3 regions of the Nonomuraea sp. KM88 genome follow, and region 3 is predicted to be linked to each of the others. Evidence: riboswitches for the same ligand, from Rfam matches in the RefSeq annotation. Region 3 holds a riboswitch; each other region holds the start of a gene.
The links. Region 3 has a riboswitch for thiamine pyrophosphate ahead of thiO (glycine oxidase ThiO). Riboswitches for the same ligand answer to the same signal wherever they lie in the genome.
Positions count from the first base shown of each region.

Region 1: it holds a riboswitch for thiamine pyrophosphate, as region 3 does, so the genes downstream of both, ACTWPV_RS30430 (cytosine permease) here and thiO (glycine oxidase ThiO) in region 3, are expected to answer to the same signal.
Region 2: it holds a riboswitch for thiamine pyrophosphate, as region 3 does, so the genes downstream of both, thiC (phosphomethylpyrimidine synthase ThiC) here and thiO (glycine oxidase ThiO) in region 3, are expected to answer to the same signal.

Region 1 is NZ_JBQQCC010000011.1:276,319-281,993, forward strand. It holds gene ACTWPV_RS30415 (ATP-binding protein) at 1-1,217, opposite strand, end outside; gene ACTWPV_RS30420 (methylated-DNA--[protein]-cysteine S-methyltransferase) at 1,314-1,889, shown strand; gene ACTWPV_RS30425 (hypothetical protein) at 1,852-2,295, opposite strand; gene ACTWPV_RS30430 (cytosine permease) at 2,305-3,186, opposite strand; TPP riboswitch at 3,177-3,289, opposite strand; gene ACTWPV_RS30435 (hypothetical protein) at 3,620-4,465, opposite strand; gene ACTWPV_RS30440 (peptidase inhibitor family I36 protein) at 4,538-4,981, opposite strand.
Region 2 is NZ_JBQQCC010000009.1:225,289-230,963, forward strand. It holds gene ACTWPV_RS26600 (ABC transporter permease) at 1-5, shown strand, start outside; gene ACTWPV_RS26605 (glycine betaine ABC transporter substrate-binding protein) at 2-970, shown strand; gene ACTWPV_RS26610 (SDR family oxidoreductase) at 1,009-1,860, shown strand; gene thiC (phosphomethylpyrimidine synthase ThiC) at 1,857-3,461, opposite strand; TPP riboswitch at 3,454-3,566, opposite strand; partial or broken gene ACTWPV_RS26620 (class I SAM-dependent methyltransferase) at 3,713-4,228, shown strand; gene ACTWPV_RS26625 (hypothetical protein) at 4,267-4,614, shown strand; gene ACTWPV_RS26630 (universal stress protein) at 4,628-5,461, shown strand; gene ACTWPV_RS26635 (cellulose binding domain-containing protein) at 5,609-5,675, shown strand, end outside.
Region 3 is NZ_JBQQCC010000003.1:531,249-536,923, reverse strand. It holds gene pknB (Stk1 family PASTA domain-containing Ser/Thr kinase) at 1-342, opposite strand, end outside; gene ACTWPV_RS12040 (thiazole synthase) at 724-1,479, opposite strand; gene thiS (sulfur carrier protein ThiS) at 1,472-1,672, opposite strand; gene thiO (glycine oxidase ThiO) at 1,669-2,805, opposite strand; TPP riboswitch at 2,795-2,911, opposite strand; gene ACTWPV_RS12025 (NAD(P)/FAD-dependent oxidoreductase) at 2,971-4,134, shown strand; gene ACTWPV_RS12020 (Rv2175c family DNA-binding protein) at 4,165-4,539, shown strand; gene thiE (thiamine phosphate synthase) at 4,517-5,152, shown strand; gene ACTWPV_RS12010 (polyprenyl synthetase family protein) at 5,194-5,675, opposite strand, start outside.

The DNA of each region.
Region 1 (5,675 bases), on a different contig from region 3:
GTGATCGGAGTGCGCAGCTCATGGCTGGTCGTGGCCAGGAACAGGTCCTTGGCCTCCTCGAGCTCCTTGGCCGCGGTCACGTCGCGGAAGTCGATGACCACCTCGCCGGTCTCCTCGATCCGCGCGCTCACCACGTCCAGCCAGCGGCCCGTCTCCAGCTGGAACGTGACCTTCTCCCCCGGCTCGGGCAGCGGGAACGGCGGCGGCCCGCCGATGACGTCGTCGGCCGAGAACGCGGTCAGCACGGCGGCGGCCGGGTTCCAGCGGACCACGCGGCCCGCCCCGTCGAGCACGGCGATGCCGTCGGCACTGGCGTCGAAGACGGCCCGCTCGTGTGCCCGCTGCCGCACCGCCTCCTGGTAGGCGACCGCGTTGCCCACCGCGATGCCCGCATGCCCGGCGAGCAGCTCCAGCAGTTCCAGTTCGAGATGCCCGGGGACACGCCGGGCGAAGAGCGCGTAGAGGGCTCCGTACGGGCGCCCGCCGACGGCGGCCAGGCCCAGAGTGATCGTGTGCAGGCCGTCCAGCCGCGCCCACACCAGCTCTTCGAGCCCGTTCGTCTCCAGCATGACGGTCTTGCCGGTGCGTAACAGCTTGTCCACCAGGCTCGTACGCAGGTCGGTGGTGGTGCCCCTGATCGCCTCGGGCAACTGGTAGGTGCTGACCAGCCGCAACCGGTCGCCCTCGATCAGCACGAACCCGCCCGCGTCCGCGCCGGTGAGCTCCGTGAGGCTGGCCGAGATCCGGTCGAGCACGGCCGACAATTCCAGCTCGGAGTTGATGTCGCCGACGACGTCCGTCAACCGGCGCACGAGACGTTCCCTGCGCGCCATGCGGTGCCTGGCCAGCTCGTCGGCCCGCGCCGGATGGTGCACGCAGATGTATCCGGCCACGGCGTTGCCCAGGCGCAGCGCGCTGATGTCCACCCGGAGGTCGAGGGGGACGCCGTCCTTGCGCAGGCGTTTGGTGCGCAACGACACGGACTCGCCCGTGCGTACGCGCTCCAGCACGGCGTTGAGCTCGGCGGTCAGCTCGCCCGGCACGATCGGCGCCCGCCGCCCGAGCAGGTCCTCGGCCGGCCACCCGAACAACCGCTCGGCGGCCTCGTTCCAGACCAGCACGCTCTGGTCACGGTCGAGCACCACCACGGCGTTGGGCGAACCGGCGAGCACCGCGCGTGCGATCTCGTCGTCACTACCGGCCCATTCGTCCCCCACACCTCCATAGTGCACGTGGCTTGGTAGGTGCGTCGGGCGATCCGTCCGATACGCTGCGGTCACGGCGATCTCGGCGGGTGTGGAGGGTGAGGGCGAATGGCGAGCGGTGATCTCGATGCCCTGTTGCGGGTGACCTCCAGCACCTACCGCGGCGAGACGCCGCCCGACATCGCGTTCGGCACCTACGACGGCGCCGTGGGCAGGCTGGTGCTGGCCGTGACGGGCAAGGGCATCGCGGCCTGCAGCTTCGAGGCGGAAAACGACGTCTTCGAGCTGGTCAGCCGGCATGTGGGCACGTTCATCGGCAACGACGCGCGGCGGCTCGACCCGGTGCGCAGAGAGCTGGATGCCTATTTCTCCGGCCGGCTGCGCGCGTTCGCCACGCCGGTCGACTGGGCGCTGGCCACCACGTTCGCCCGGTCGGTGCTGCAGAAGACCACGGCGGTCCCCTACGGCACGACCACAACGCTGGAGGAGATCGGCCAGAGCATCGGCAGGCCGCGCGCGCTGCGCGCGATCGGCAACGCGCTGGCCTCCAATCCCGTCTGCGTGATCGTGCCCTGCCACCGGGTGGTGCGCGAGGACGGCGCGCTCGGAGACTACGCGGGTGGCGCGAGCGCCAAGCAGCACCTGCTCAACGTCGAACAGCGCGCCTCCGCAACACGCCGATGAGCGCGGTCACGAGGGCCGCCACCACCGCCGCGCCGAGCGCGCCGTTCATCCACGGTTGCCTGGTGAAGCCGATGGCGTCGCGGGCCGACGCCCAGAACCCGTCCCACGCCGCGATGGTGGGCGTCGAGGTGGTGAGCCAGTAGGCGGCGAAGCCGAGCGCCCACGGCACCAGCATCGACCAGCGCGAGGGGGCGTCCTCGTCGGTGTTCCAGCGGTCGGAGCGGCCGAACCCGAAATAGTCGACGGCCAGCACCGCGAACATCGGCACGAACACCGCCCCGATCACGCCCAGGAACGCGCCGTACGAGGTGACGTCGACGACCAGGGCGATCACGACCGTGAACACGCCGATGGCGGTCGAGATGACCCGCCGGTCGACGCGCGGCATCAGGTTCTGCAGCGACATGGTGGTGGACTAGACGTTCGCGAACGACTGGTCGGTCTCGCGCAACACCAGGATGCCGAAGAACACCGCTCCGAGCGGCGCGGCCACGAACGGGTCGAACACGGCCGTGTTGTCGGCGTTCACGGCGGCGGCGCCGGCGATGGCCACGGCGTAGACGCCGAGCCCGAGGCAGGCCACCTGGGCCACCGTGTAGCCGCCGACGATCCCGGTGAACGCGGCGCGCCCGGAGCGGGAGTGCCGGGCGAAGTCGGCGGCCAGCGGCACCCAGGACACCGACAGCGCGATCACGTAGTCGACGGCCGGAGCGAACCCGGTCCACGACCCGCCGGCGGGGGCGGGCGCCTCGGACAGGAAGTACCAGGTGAACCAGATCATCGACACGATCACGCCGACGGTGACGTACCGCCGCAGCAGGCGGATCGCGCCGAGCGGCCAGATCGTGAGCGCGGTGGTCAGCACGCCCGCCAGAACCACCCACACGGGGTACGCCACCCCGTCGAAGATCGCGGTGGCGGCCTTGGCGATCACCCACAGCTCGAAAGCGCCCCATCCGAGCATCTGCACGATGTTCAGCACCGTGGGCGCGTAGGAGATCCTGGCCCCGAACAGGCCGCGCAGCAGCACCATCGCGGGCTGGCCTGTGCGGGTGCCGGGGATGGCGGACAGGCCCACCATGGCCGTTCCGATCAGGCTGCCGACCACCGTCGCCACCAGCGCGGCGGCCAGGCTCAGCGGCGCGTCGCCGGTCGGGTTGAGCAGGAGCAGCGCCCCTGAGAAGCCGAGGAGGCTGACACCGAGGTTGGCCCAGAGCGCGCCCTGATCGAGCACGCCCAGAGTCTTGGGGGGCTGACCGTCGAGAGTCAGCGGAACTTCGTCGGCGACGTGCGACATCGCACACTCCCTACGCCGGCATTACCCGGACAGGTTCATGCGGTCGGCGACAGCCGTAGTCGCCCTCTCAGCCTGATTGCCTCAAGCTCCCGCGGATTGATTTGTACGTGCGGAGCCGGAATGTCCAAGTTCCGCGGGCCCCATGATGCCTCATCCCTCCGAGTTCGGCCAGCCCGGGGGACATGACCCGGGTGGCCGGCTCCGTGGTGGCGGCTGCGCCCGCCATGGCAGCACCACTCCCAGCGGGCGTAGCCGTACAGAACGACGACGTCATCCGCAACTCGTACGGAGCCAGCCGCCCCGAGGTTCTCGCCCACAGGGTCATGACCGCGACGGTCGGCAGGCCCCTGGCGAAGGCGCCCGAGGGGGAACCCCCTCGGGCGACCCGACCTGACCCGGGGTACGTGGCTTCCTGCCGGAAGTATTGACGCCTTCACCGTGCTTCGCTGTCCGCTCGCCGGTCAAGGGTGTGTCGTGCGTTGCCGAGGTAACTCTGATTCGCCTTCCGCAGGGCCTCGAACCGCTTGGCATGCTGTTCGATCATCTTCGTCTGAATTCGCCATTCCGCTGCGGCGCGAGCGGCTACAAGATCGGTCTTTTGCTTGCAGCGTACGTCAGCGGCGGCCACGGCCTGTTCCGCCGGTGAGACCTTAGGTACGTTGAGGTTCCACCGCCGATCCTCCACCGCGGCTTGTGGGGTCTGGTAGTCGAAGCCGTTGTCGCGCATGCAATCGCTCCATGCCCGGGTGGCTATGACCACCGCCGGATCTGCCGCGGATTGGTCGACCGCCGCGTATTCCAGGTCGACAAGCCATGCGGAGTTCCGGTCGCGGACGCCTCTCCAAAGGGCAGAATCCGCCTGGTCCAGGCACCCGCCCGGGCCGAGCAGGGCGGACTGCTCGGCCTTGCTCGCACGGGCGGCCCATGCTGCCTCCTCCGCCTGGGCCTGTGCTTCTTGCGGCGTGTCAGGGACGTGGTAACCGTAGCGCCGGGCGGCTTCTGAGTCGGCAAGGCCGTAGCGGCGGGCGTTTTCGGTGAGGAGCGGGTGGGCATCCGCAGCCGACTGTTTCCCAGTCCAGACGAAGCCCTTCTTGGCCATGCATTCCCGTCTGAGCCTGGTCCGTGCGGCGGTGACCGTAACAAGGTCTTCATCATTGAGCCGGTAGGCATCGAAGGGCAGCGCGAAGGCCGCCCGGAACGGCGGTGTGCCTGGCTTCTGGGCAGCGCCCACACAGGCGGCGACCCCGACGCCGACCAGCGTTACGACCGCCCCTGCCAAGAAAGAGGAATTCTTTCCTTGCGCACTCGTTCGTCGTGCCGACGCTCGCTTGATCCCCATAAGCAGCGAGATTCAGCAGTTAACAATCTTAAACGCGCTCGCCCGATTGTCGCCGATCTCATTGTTTTTCAACTTGCCATCATCAGGCTGGCCCAGCTCCCGCCCGAACACGCTCATCGCTCCGCCGTATCCAACGTCCTGATAAAGCTCAACCCAGCACCACCCTTTTCTGACTTTGATCGAGCTGGTCTCGTTGTCCATCCCGTCACCACTATCATCGCCGTAATAGTCCAGCCAATTGTACTTCCTGAGGTCGGGCTTGCTCTTCTTGAAGTTGCGCCAGTGATCACCGTCCGCACCCTTATCCTGGTTGAAGTCCTCGTTCTCGTACAAGCAAACCCAACCAGCACTACACTTGCCGAAGGAGTCTGCGGCAGCGGGTGTTCCCCCGGCGAAAAGAACGGCGACCGTCGTGGCCGCCGTGACAGCCAGCGCGACCTTACGCTCCACTCTCATCACAAGTCCTTTCCCTGAGATCTCTTTGAGGCGAGCCCAGTCTTCAGACCCGTTTCAGCGCCGTAAATAGCCCGGATTCCACGCCTTATGCGCAGAGAGTCCACTTCAGGGCCAGACCCCGGCGTAGTGGATGTTTGTCCGGTTTCTTGGTCATGTGAGGCAAGGAACGGCGAGGCCGCGGGTGGCGTCGCGGACAGACGGTCACGGTCCGCCACTTTCCTGTCGTGCCGTCCCTGACCTGGCGTTCGACCGGTATCGCCTGCCCGGCGTGCGGAAACGCAGTCCCCCCGTGACCGTGACGACCTTGAGAGTGCGGCGTTCCTCACGTCCACGGCGAGTAGGGATCACGCCAGCAGCGGGCCGAGTCGGCAGCGGCCTCCTCGACGGCTGCGCGGATCGGGGGATGGTGTCCAGCGCCTCGGTCAGGACCGGCAGGTCGGTCGGTGGGCCGGCGAGGGTGACGTGCTCCAGGTGGCGGGTGAGCACGTTGACCGGGATGATGGCACGCGAACGCGGCCCCTGTTCCTGATCGGCTGGCGTAGAAACCCAACGATCACCAGGGGTCGCGTTTGTCATGTGTGCCCGGGGTGCCTCAACCGCCCGGCCTCACAGCACATGCGGCCCATCAGCCGAGAACGCTCCGGCACATGGAGTGCCATGGGTAGCCCTTCTGGTCTGCTCCCGAGCGCCTATG
Region 2 (5,675 bases), on a different contig from region 3:
CGTGAGAGCGTTCCTGGCCCTGCTGCTCGTCCTGGTGCCCGTTATGGTGACCGCCGGGTGCGGGCTGCAGCCGGCGTCGTCGTTCGTGCCGCCGGTCGAGCCGGCCGGCATCCAGCCCATCCCGTCGCTGGAGGGCACGCCGATACGGGTGACGTCCAAGGAGTTCACCGAGCAGCTCGTGCTCGGCAAGATCGCGGTGCTCGCCCTCACCGCCGCCGGCGCCGACGTGCGCGACCAGACGAACGTGCAGGGCAGCGTCAACGCCCGCGCCTCCCTGACCCGCGGCGACGCCGACCTGATGTGGGAGTACACCGGCACCGGCTGGATCACCTATCTCGGCCAGACCGAGGCGCTGCCCGACCCGCAGGCGCAGTACGTCGCGGTCCGCGACCTCGACCTGCGGAAGAACGGCATCGTCTGGCTGCCGCCCGCACCGCTGAACAACAGCTACGCCATGGGCGTCACCCGGGCCACGTCGCAGAAGTGGGGCGTGAAGACGATCTCGGACATCACGAAGATCCCGGTGAACGAGCGCACGTTCTGCGTCGACCACGAGACCTTCGGCCGCGACGACGGCTTCCTCGGCATGCTCAAGGCGTACGGCATGACCTACGGCAAGGAGGTCCCGAGAGCGAACGTGCGCCTGGTGTCCGTGGGCGTGCTCTACAACTCCGTCGCCAGCGGCCAGTGCGCCGTCGGCATGGTCACCACGACCGACGGCCGCGTCCAGGCGCTCGACCTGGTGCTGCTCGAGGACGACAAGAAGTTCTTCCCCAGCTACAACGCCGCGGTGACCATGCGGCGCGAGCTGGCCGACGCGCACCCCGAGATCGCGAAGATCTTCGCGCCGATCAGCGCCAAGCTGACCGACGACGTGATGCGCGGCCTCAACGCCCAGGTGGACGTGGACGGCGACGTGCCCGCCCTGGTGGCGCGCGAGTGGCTGCGGGACGAGGGTTTCGTCCGGTAAGGGCGTTAGCCCGGCCCGTGCGCGGGCAGCCGCTGGGCATGTCGCAAACACCACCCGCCCAGAACCAGCCGTACCCGGGCCGTACGGACGAGATGGCCCCTGAGCCGCGCGACGAGATGCGCGACTACGTGGGCCGCGACCTGCTGGACGGCAAGAAGGCGCTGATCACCGGCGGCGACTCCGGCATCGGCCGGGCGGTCGCCGTGGCCTTCGCCAAGGAGGGCGCCGATGTCGCGATCGCGTACCTCAGCGAGCACGAGGACGCCGCGCACACCCGCAAGCTGGTGGAGGCGACCGGACGGCGCTGCGTGCTCCTGCCCGGCGACCTGGGCGACCGCGACCACTGCGCGTCCGTCGTCGAGCAGACCGTGGCCGAGCTGGGCGGCCTGGACGTGCTGGTGAACAACGTGGCCTACCAGGCGCCCGTCGACGGCCTGGAGGAGCTGACCGACGAGCAGTGGGAGCACACGTTCGCGGTCAACATCCACAGCTACTTCCGCGTCATGAAGGCCGCGCTCCCCCACCTGCGCGAGGGGAGCGCAATCATCAACACCTCCTCGATCAACGGCCTGCGCGGCAACAAGACGCTCATCGACTATTCCGCCACCAAGGGCGCCATCAACGCCTTCACCTACTCCATGGCCCAGAACCTGGTCGATCGCGGCATCCGGATCAACGCCGTGGCGCCGGGCCCGGTCTGGACGCCGCTGATCCCGGCGACCCTGCCGGAGGACAAGGTCGGCTCGTTCGGCGGGCACGTCCCGATGGGCCGGCCCGCCGACCCGGACGAGATCGCCCCCTCGTACGTGTTCTTCGCCTCCGGCCGGATGTCGTCGTACTACACGGGCGAGGTGCTGGCCCCGATCGGCGGCGAGACGCTGCCCGGTTAGTCCGCGATCGGCAGGTAGACCCGGCCGCCACGCTCGGCGAACTCGGCCGCCTTCTCCGCCATGCCGGCCTCGATCGCCTCCTGCGTGTCCAGCCCGTGCTCGTCGGCGTAGCGCCGGACGTCGTGGCTGATGCGCATGGAGCAGAACTTGGGGCCGCACATGGAGCAGAAGTGGGCGGTCTTGGCCGGCGCGGCGGGCAGGGTCTCGTCGTGGAACGAGCGTGCCGTGTCGGGGTCGAGCGACAGGTCGAACTGGTCCTCCCAGCGGAACTCGAACCGCGCGTCCGAGAGCGCGTCGTCCCACGCCTGCGCCCCCGGGTGGCCCTTGGCGAGGTCCGCGGCGTGGGCGGCGATCTTGTACGTGATCACGCCGGTCTTGACGTCGTCCCTGTTCGGCAGGCCGAGGTGCTCCTTGGGGGTGACGTAGCAGAGCATGGCGGTGCCGTACCAGCCGATCATGGCGGCGCCGATGCCCGAGGTGATGTGGTCGTATCCGGGGGCGACGTCCGTGACGAGCGGGCCGAGGGTGTAGAACGGCGCGTCGTCGCAGAGCTCGCGCTGCAGGTCGACGTTCTCCTTGATCTTGTGCATGGGCACGTGCCCCGGGCCCTCGATCATCACCTGGACGTCGTGCGCCCGCGCGATCGTGGTCAGCTCGCCGAGCGTGCGCAACTCGGCGAACTGGGCCTCGTCGTTGGCGTCCGCGATCGAGCCGGGGCGCAGCCCGTCGCCGAGGGAGAACGACACGTCGTAGCGGGCCAGGAGCTCGCACATCTCGTCGAAGTGCTCGTACAGGAAGCTCTCGCGGTGGTGCGCCAGGCACCAGGCGGCCATGATCGAGCCCCCGCGCGAGACGATCCCGGTCTTGCGGCGGGCGGTGAGCGGCACGTACGCCAGCCGCACCCCCGCGTGCACGGTCACGTAGTCGACGCCCTGCTCGCACTGCTCGATCAGGGTGTCGCGGTAGACCTCCCACGACAGCTCCTCCGGGCGGCCCTTGACCTTCTCCAGCGCCTGGTAGATGGGCACGGTCCCGACCGGCACCGGCGAGTTGCGGATGATCCACTCGCGGGTCTCGTGGATGTCGGGCCCGGTGGACAGGTCCATGATCGTGTCGGCGCCCCACCGGGTGGCCCAGGTCATCTTCTCGACCTCCTCCTCGATGGAGGAGGTCACGGCGGAGTTGCCGATGTTGGCGTTGATCTTGACGAGGAAGTTGCGGCCGATGATCATCGGCTCGGTCTCGGGGTGGTTGACGTTGGCGGGGATGATGGCCCGGCCGGCGGCGACCTCCTGGCGTACGAACTCGGGGGTGACGCCCTCCCGCACGGCCACGAACTCCATCTCCTTGGTGACGATCCCCCGCTTGGCGCAGGCCACCTGGGTCACCGGCTCGCCCGCCGCGCGGCGGGCGGCGACCCACGGCTCGCGCAGGCCCGCCAGCCCGCGCCGCACGTCGGTCTCGACGTACGGGTCGGTGTACGGGCCCGAGGTGTCGTAGAGCGTCACCGACGAGCCGTCGGAGAGGTTGACCTGGCGCTTGGGCACGCGGAGGTCGCCTTCGTAGATCTTGGTAAAGGTGGGGACACGCGCGTCGGTCATCGCGCAAACTCCCTTCGCCGGCATTACCCGGAGCAGGTTCTGGCGGTCGGCGGCTCGCAGCCGTCCTCTCAGCCCGGTCCGCACCGGGCTCCCGCGTTGGACGGCGCTGGTCCTACCCACGCCCACGCCAGGACGAAACATGACATCATCCGCAAAATGGAAGATCCCACGTCAACGACCGCAGCCACCTACGACCACATCGCCCCCGCTTCGCCGCGAACACCGAGCGGCCCGACGCCGGCCTCCAGGCCTTCAGGCAGCGCTTCGCCGACGCCGTGCCCGCCGGTGGAACGGTCGCCGACCTGGGATGCGGGCCGGGCAGGGACGCCGCCTGGCTGGGCGAGCGCGGGCTGCGGGTCGTCGGCGTGGACCGCTCGGCCGCCATGACCGGACTGGCGGCGGCCCGCGGCGTGCCCGCCGTGCTGGGCGACCTGCGCCGGCCGCCCGTGGCCCCCGGCTCGCTCGCCGGCCTGTGGTCGGTCGCGGCCCTCCTGCACGTGCCCGCCGCCGAGACCGAGGCCACGCTCCGCGCCTGGTCACTGACCCTGCGTACGGGTGGCGTGCTGGGCCTGAGCACCTCGGCGGGCGACTCGGAAGGGTGGGAGGAGGTTCCGAGCGGGGCCGGCCGGCACCGCTGGTTCGTCCACCGCGACCCCGGCGCGCTCCTGCGCCTTCTCCACGCGGCCGGATTCGACACCGTCGAGCACGGCCTGAACACCGCCGGGCGCACGTGGCTGAGCGTCCTGGCGATCAAGCGCGAGGTTTGACGGCCCTCTCCAGCGGTACCAACCCCATCAGGGGGACTATGAAAAAGATCGCCGCTGTCGCAGGACTCGTGCTGCTGGCCACGTTCGGCGCCCCCGCCGCCCACGGCGACGGGACGGACCAGCACGAGGTGAGCAAGGAACAGTACCGGACGCTGCTCGCCCAGTGCCGCTTCGCCGACACGGGCAAGGCTCGTTGCCGCTCGACGGTCAAGGAGATCTTCCGTATCGGCGCAAGGGACGCCGACCTGGACTGCCGTACGTACGCCGGCGTGACCGTGTGCGGCACGCTCCAGCTCAGCGAGGCCGAGCGCGCCTGCATCCGCGACTCCGAGGAGCACGGCATCTCGTTCCGCCGCGCCGAAGTGGAGTGCTACGCCTTCTCCTGAGGGGGCAGACGCCATGATCATTGTTGGGGTGGACGGCTCGCGCGCCGGGCTGGAGGCCGCCGGCTGGGCGGCCACCGAGGCGGCGCTGCGCCGTACCCGGCTGACCGTGGCCCACGCGGTGCCGCGGTGGGTGTGCGAGGAGCTGTCCGCCCGCTACGCCGAGGTCGCCCGGTGGATGCGCGACGAGGCGAACTCGGTGCTCGCCGCCGCACGCGACCGGGCGCTGCGCGAACGCCCCGCGATCATCGTCGAGACCACCCTGCTCCCCGGCGACCCCCGCACGGCGCTGATCAAGGTCGCGGAACAGGCCGACCTGCTGGTCGTCGGCGGCCACGGCATCGGCGGCGTACGCGGGCTGCTGGTCGGATCCGTCGCCCAGGGGGTCGCCGCCCACGCCCGTACGAACGTCGTCGTGGTCGGAGAGCGGCCCGCGACGCCCCGCGGCGAGATCGTGGCCGGCACCGACGGCTCGCCTCCCGGCCTGCGGGCACTCGACTTCGCCTTCGCCGAGGCCGAGCTGCGTGAGGCGCGGCTGCGGGTCGTACAGGCGTGGGCGTGGCCGCGGCCCGGCGGCTTCTTGCCCGCCGACCCCGAGAACGAGCAGCACACCCTGCACCAGCTGCAGGACCTGCTGGCCGAGCGCCAGGAGCGGCACCCGGACGTGGACGTGCTGCCCGAGGTCGTGCACGGCCACCCCGTCGAGGTGCTGAAGGAGGCGGCCGAGGGCGCCGACCTGCTCGTGGTCGGCTCGCGCGGGCACGGGCAGCTCGCCGGCATGCTGCTCGGCTCGATCAGCCAGGCCCTGCTGCACCACACCCCCTGCCCGCTCGCCGTGGTGCGGGCCTGACCCCCTCCGTGGTGTGACCTTCGGCGTGGCGCGGGCCTGAAAGTTACATCCGTCTTCGCAGGTCACCCGGGCGGGCACGGGCACGTGCTTCCCGCCGCGGACCGGCGCTTCCTACCATCTGCGCAGGCGACGACGGGAGAGCGGACGATGCGAAGGATCAGCGCCGTGCTGGCGGCGATGCTGGCCGCGGCCGCCGCGGTGTTATTCGCGACGA
Region 3 (5,675 bases):
CGGCAGCCGGCCGCGGTCGCGCAGGATGTCGCGCAGCGTGCGGCCTGGCACGTATTCCATCGACAGGTAGACCACGTCGGTGTCGGTGCCCTGGTCGAAAACGTGCACTATGTTGGGGTGGGAGAGACTGGCCACCGACTTGGCCTCGCCGATGAACCTCCGGACGAACGCCGGGTCCTCGGCGAGTGAGCGGTGCATGACCTTCAGCGCGACCGTCCGGTCGAGCCGGATGTCCAGCGCGAGGTAGACGGTCGCCATACCGCCCCGGGCGATCCGGCTCTCGATGCGATAGCGCCCATCGAGGAGCCGCCCGACCAGGGGGTCCGCAGTCGTCGTGTCCACCCCGCTGAGTTTACGGGCGTTTTGCCACTGACAGGGCCCGGCCGCCCGAAACCGATGCGGAGACGTTCTCGTTCGTACGCCCTTCGTCCCGGGGAAGCGGACACAGCCTCACCGGCGTCACGCCCTTACCGGTCGGCCGCGCGCCCCGCGTCCCCGGGCTCCGGACCGAGGCAGGAGACCCGGAGGCGGACCATCCCTTCACCCGCGGCAGTCCGGGCGTGTCGTCCGGGCGGCCGCTCCCCCTACGAGGGCCGGCCGGATGCGCCGGTCACCGGGGCCGTGCCCGTACGTTCCCCGCGCGGTGATACCGCGCGGGGGCGCCCCGGCGACCGTCAACGTCGCCCGCGCGAGCGGTCGCGAGCCCTCGCCGGGGGAGATGGGTTACGGGGTCATCGGGGAGGAGGCTTCGGCGTAGCGGCGGCGGGGGATGCGCCCCGCCTGGCGGGCCAGGCGCCCGGCCGTCACGGCCTCCCGCATGGCCGTGGCCATGAGGTCGGGCCGCTGTGCCCGGGTGACCGCCGTGGCCAGCAGGACGGCGTCGCAGCCCAGTTCCATCGCCAGGGCCGCGTCGCTGGCCGTGCCGATGCCCGCGTCGAGGATGACCGGCACGGACGCGGCCTCCACGATCAGTTCGATGTTGTGCGGGTTGCGGATGCCCAGCCCGGAGCCGATCGGCGCGCCCAGCGGCATGACGGCCGCGCAGCCCGCCTGCTCCAGGCGCCGCGCCAGCGCCGGGTCGTCGCCGATGTACGGCAGCACCACGAACCCGTCGGCCACCAGCCGCTCGGCCGCGTCGAACGTCTCGATGGGGTCGGGCAGCAGCGTGCGCTCGTCGGCGATGACCTCCAGCTTGACCCAGGGCGTGCCGAGCGCCTCCCTGGCCAGCCGCGCCGTCAGCACGGCCTCGCCCGCGGTGAAGCAGCCCGCGGTGTTGGGGAGCACCTTGATGTCCCGCCTGCGCAGCACGTCGAGGACGGAACCGCGGGCCTCCGGGTCGAGCCGCCGCATGGCGACCGTGGTCATCTCGGTGCCGGACGCGACCAGCGCCTGGTCGAGCACATCGAGCGACGGGGCGCCGCCGGTGCCCATGATGAGCCGGGACGAGAACTTCTCCCCGGCGATGATCAGGTCATCCACCTTGCACCGCCGTCAGAACCTCCACGCGGTCGCTGTCGCTGAGCGCCGTCGTCTCCCAGGCGCTGCGCGTGACCACCTCGTCGTTCACGGCCACGGCCACTCCGGTGGTGGCCGCGGTCAACGTGCTCACGGCCTGCGCCACGGTCGTGCCGTCGATCACCTCGTGCGCGGTCCCATTGATCATCACAATCATGAAATCTCCTGAAACCTTTCCGGCGAGCACAGCGCCGCCAGCTCGCCTTCTTCGCCCAGCAGGATGGCCGTCGTCAACGGGGCCAGCAGCACGCCGCCCCGATGGTGCCCGGTGGCCAGCGTGAGCCCGGGCGTGCCGCTCGGGCCGATGACGGGCAGGTTGTCCGGCGTGCCCGGCCGCAGCCCGGCCACCACGTCGGCCACCTCCAGCTCGGTGACGCCCGGAACCAGCTCCCTGGCGTCACGCAGCAGCTCGTAGAGCCCGCCGGCCGTCACCCTGGTGTCGAACCCCATCTCCTCCTGGGTCGCGCCCACGACCAGCTCGCCGTCGCCCCTGGGGACCAGGTAGACGGACGAGCCGTGCACGGTGCCGCGTACGCACCGGCCGAGCAGGGGCTGGGCGGAGCGCAACCGCATGATCTGCCCCTTGACCGGCCGCACCGGCACCCCGGCGAGCCCGGCGCTCCACGCCCCGGCCGCCAGGATCACCCGCTCGGCCCGCAACTGCCGCGGCACGCCGCCATCGGCCACGGCGGGGGCCGGGACGTCCGGTGGCGCGAGGCGTACCCCTGTGACCCTGCCGCCGTCACGCAGGAACTCGCTCACGCGCGCCCGCACCAGCGGGACGCGCAGCCGGTCGAGGGCGGCGAGCAGGGCCGCCGTCACGCGGCGCGGATCGACCCAGGCGTCGCCGGGAGCCAGCAGGCCGCCGCGCACGGAGGGGGCCAGCATGGGCTCAAGGCGCCGGCACTCGCGCCCCGTCAGCCGCTCGACCGGCAGCTCCAGCTTCTCCATGAACGCGGCCAGCTCGTCCAGCGCCGCCAGGTCGTCGGCGCCGAACGCGACGTCCAGCGTGCCGTTCGTACGGAAGTCGAGTGCGGCCGGCCCGGAGAGCCCGGCGTCCGCGGCCAGCTCGGCGGCGAAGGACGGCCAGCGGCGCAGCGCCGCCATCCCCAGCCGCAGCAGCGGCGCCTCGGTGTAGGTCACCTCGCTGACCGGAGCCAGCATCCCCGCGGCCGCGTGCGACGCCCCCGAGGCGGGAGCCGGATCGGCCACGGTGACCGGCCGGCCGGAGCGGGCCAGCCGCCAGGCGGCCGACAGCCCGACGATCCCGCCGCCTACGATCACGTCCACATGCGCTCCCTTCGCCGGCATGACCCGGATCAGGTGTCTTGCGGTCGAAGGCCCGGTCAAGCCTTCCTCTCAGCCCGGTCACGGCCGGACTCCCGCGCGTCTTTCCCTCACCAGCCTACGGCCTCGGTGTCACGCCCGGACACCGCCCCCGTTATGGTCATCAGCGTGAACCACGTCGTCGTCGTCGGAGCAGGACTGGCCGGTCTGCGCACCGTGGAGGCGCTGCGCTCGAAGGGCTTCACCGGGCGCGTCACCATGGTCGGCAGGGAACGCCATCGCCCCTACGACCGCCCGCCCCTGTCCAAGGCCGTGCTGTCGGGAGAGGCCGACGACAGCTACGTCGGCGCCGACCTGGCCGCGCTCGGCGTCGAGTTCTGGCCCGGCGTCAGCGCCAAGTCGCTGCGCGCGGGGGTCGTGGAGACGACCGAGGGCGAGCTGGGCTACGACGGCCTGGTCATCGCGACCGGAGCCGACCCGATCAGGCTTCCCGGCGACGGTCCCCAGCACGTGCTGCGCACCCTCGACGACGCCCACGAGCTCAGGGCCATGCTCGTCCCCGGCGCCCGCGTCGCGATCATCGGCGCCGGCTGGATCGGCGCCGAGGTCGCCACCGCCGCACGCCGGGCCGGGTGCGCGGTGACGGTGATCGAGGCCGGCCCCGCGCCGCTCGCCACCGCCGTCGGCGCCGAGATCGGCGCGCGCACCGAGCCCTGGTATTCCGGCATCGACCTGCGGCTCGGCGCCATGGTCGACTCCGTGGACGAGGGCGGCGTGCGGTTGGTGGGCGGTGCGTTCGTCGACGCCCACGTGGTCGTCACCGGCATCGGCGTGCGTCCCGCCGTCGAGTGGCTCGCCGACGCCGACATCGACCTGCACAACGGCGTCGTCACCGACGAGCATCTGCGCGCTTCGTTGCCCGGCGTCGTCGCCGTCGGCGACTGCGCCGCCTGGTGGTCGCGCCGCTGGCAGACCCGGCTCCGCGTCGAACACTGGGACTCCGCGCTCAACGCGCCCGAGGTCGCCGCCGCGACGCTGCTCGGCGAGGACGCCGTCTACGATCCCGTGCCCTACTTCTGGTCGGAGCAGTTCGGGCACATGGTGCAGTACGCCGGCCACCACCCCGCCGGCGAACGCCTCCTCTACCGCGGTGACACGGAGGGTAAATGGTCGGCCGTCTGGCTCACCGCCGACGACGCCCTCGCCGCCGTGCTCGCCGTCGACCGGCCGCGAGACCTCGTACAGGGCCGCAGAATCATCGCCTCGGGCCAACGCCTCGATGCCAAACGCCTGGTAGATCCCGAAGTGTCCCTACGAGATTGTGTTGTTTGAGCAAGCGCGCCATGTGGTAGTTGTGGTTTCGTGACACTTTCTGTTGCACAGATCGACCGGGAGACCGAGCAGCTCGTCGACGAGTGGCTCACTCTCCCCGAAGTGGCCTCACGCCTCGACCTTCCGCTGGGGCGGGCCAAGCAACTCCTCAAGGACCACAAGCTGCTCGGCGTACGCAGGGGCAGCGGCGGGCCTCAGGTGCCCGCGGTGTTCCTCGACGGAAAAGACGTGACGAAGGGCCTGCCCGGCACGCTGACCGTGTTGCAGGACGCCGGCTACGACGACGTCGAGTCGCTGCGCTGGCTCTTCACCCCGGACGAGTCCCTGCCGGGATCGCCCATCGAGGCGATCCGGGCCGGCCGTCACACGGAGGTCAAGCGGCGTGCCCAAGCTCTCGCTTTCTGAGGCCCGCCTCTATCTCTGCACCGACGGCCGCCGCGACCGCGGCGACCTGGCAGAGTTCCTCGACTCCGTGCTGGCCGGCGGCGTGGACATCATCCAGCTGCGGGAGAAGGGTTTGGAGGCCCGCGAAGAACTCACGCTCCTCGAGGTCTTCCGCGACGCCTGCGACCGGCACGGCAAACTCCTGGCCGTCAACGACCGGGCGGACATCGCCTACGCCGCCCGGCCCGACGTGCTCCACCTGGGGCAGGACGACCTTCCCGTGACGGTCGCGCGAGAGATACTCGGCGACGACATCGTCATCGGACGGTCCACCCACTCCGCCGCCGAGGCGTCCGCCGCGGCCGTGGAGCAGGGCGTCGGCTATTTCTGCTGCGGCCCCATCTGGCCCACCCCGACCAAACCCGGCCGCCCGGCGCCCGGACCGCCGCTGCTCAGGCACGCGGCGGGGCTCGGCACCTCGCGGCCGTGGTTCGGGATAGGCGGCATCGACCTCGAGAATCTCGACGAGGTCATGTCGTACGGCGCCGAGCGGGTGGTCGTCGTACGCGCGATCACCGACGCGGACGATCCGGGGGCGGCGGCGGCCGAGTTCGCCAAACGCCTGTCTCCCTGAGCCCGACGCCGGGCGGTCCCTGACCGGCCCGCCCGGCCGCCTCAGGTCTTGCGGGACGTGGCGGCGATGGCGAGCTCGGTCAGGGCGGAGCGGGCCTCGGTCGTCACCGGCGACTCGTCGAGGGCGGACAGCGCCTGGCCCAGATAGTCGCCGATCAGGTCCTCGCACTCCCGCAACGCGCCGGTGTCGTCGATGATCCCCCGCAGCGTCGCCACCCCGGCCTCGTCCAGCTCGGGGTCGCCGAGCAGCCGCCGGACGGTCTGCGCGGCCCCGGGGGACGCGGCCGCCAGCGTGCGGGCCACGAGCATCGTCCGCTTGCCCTCGCGCAGGTCGTCGCCCGCGGGCTTGCCCGTCTGCGCGGGGTCGCCGAACACCCCGAGGACGTCGTCCCTGAGCTGGAAGGCGATCCCCACGCGGGTGCCGTAGCCGGTGCACAGCTCGTCCATCCACGGCGCGCGCTCCTGGCCGGCGAGCACCAGCCCGAGCCGCAGCGGCTGCTCCACCGAGTATTTGCCGCTCTTGA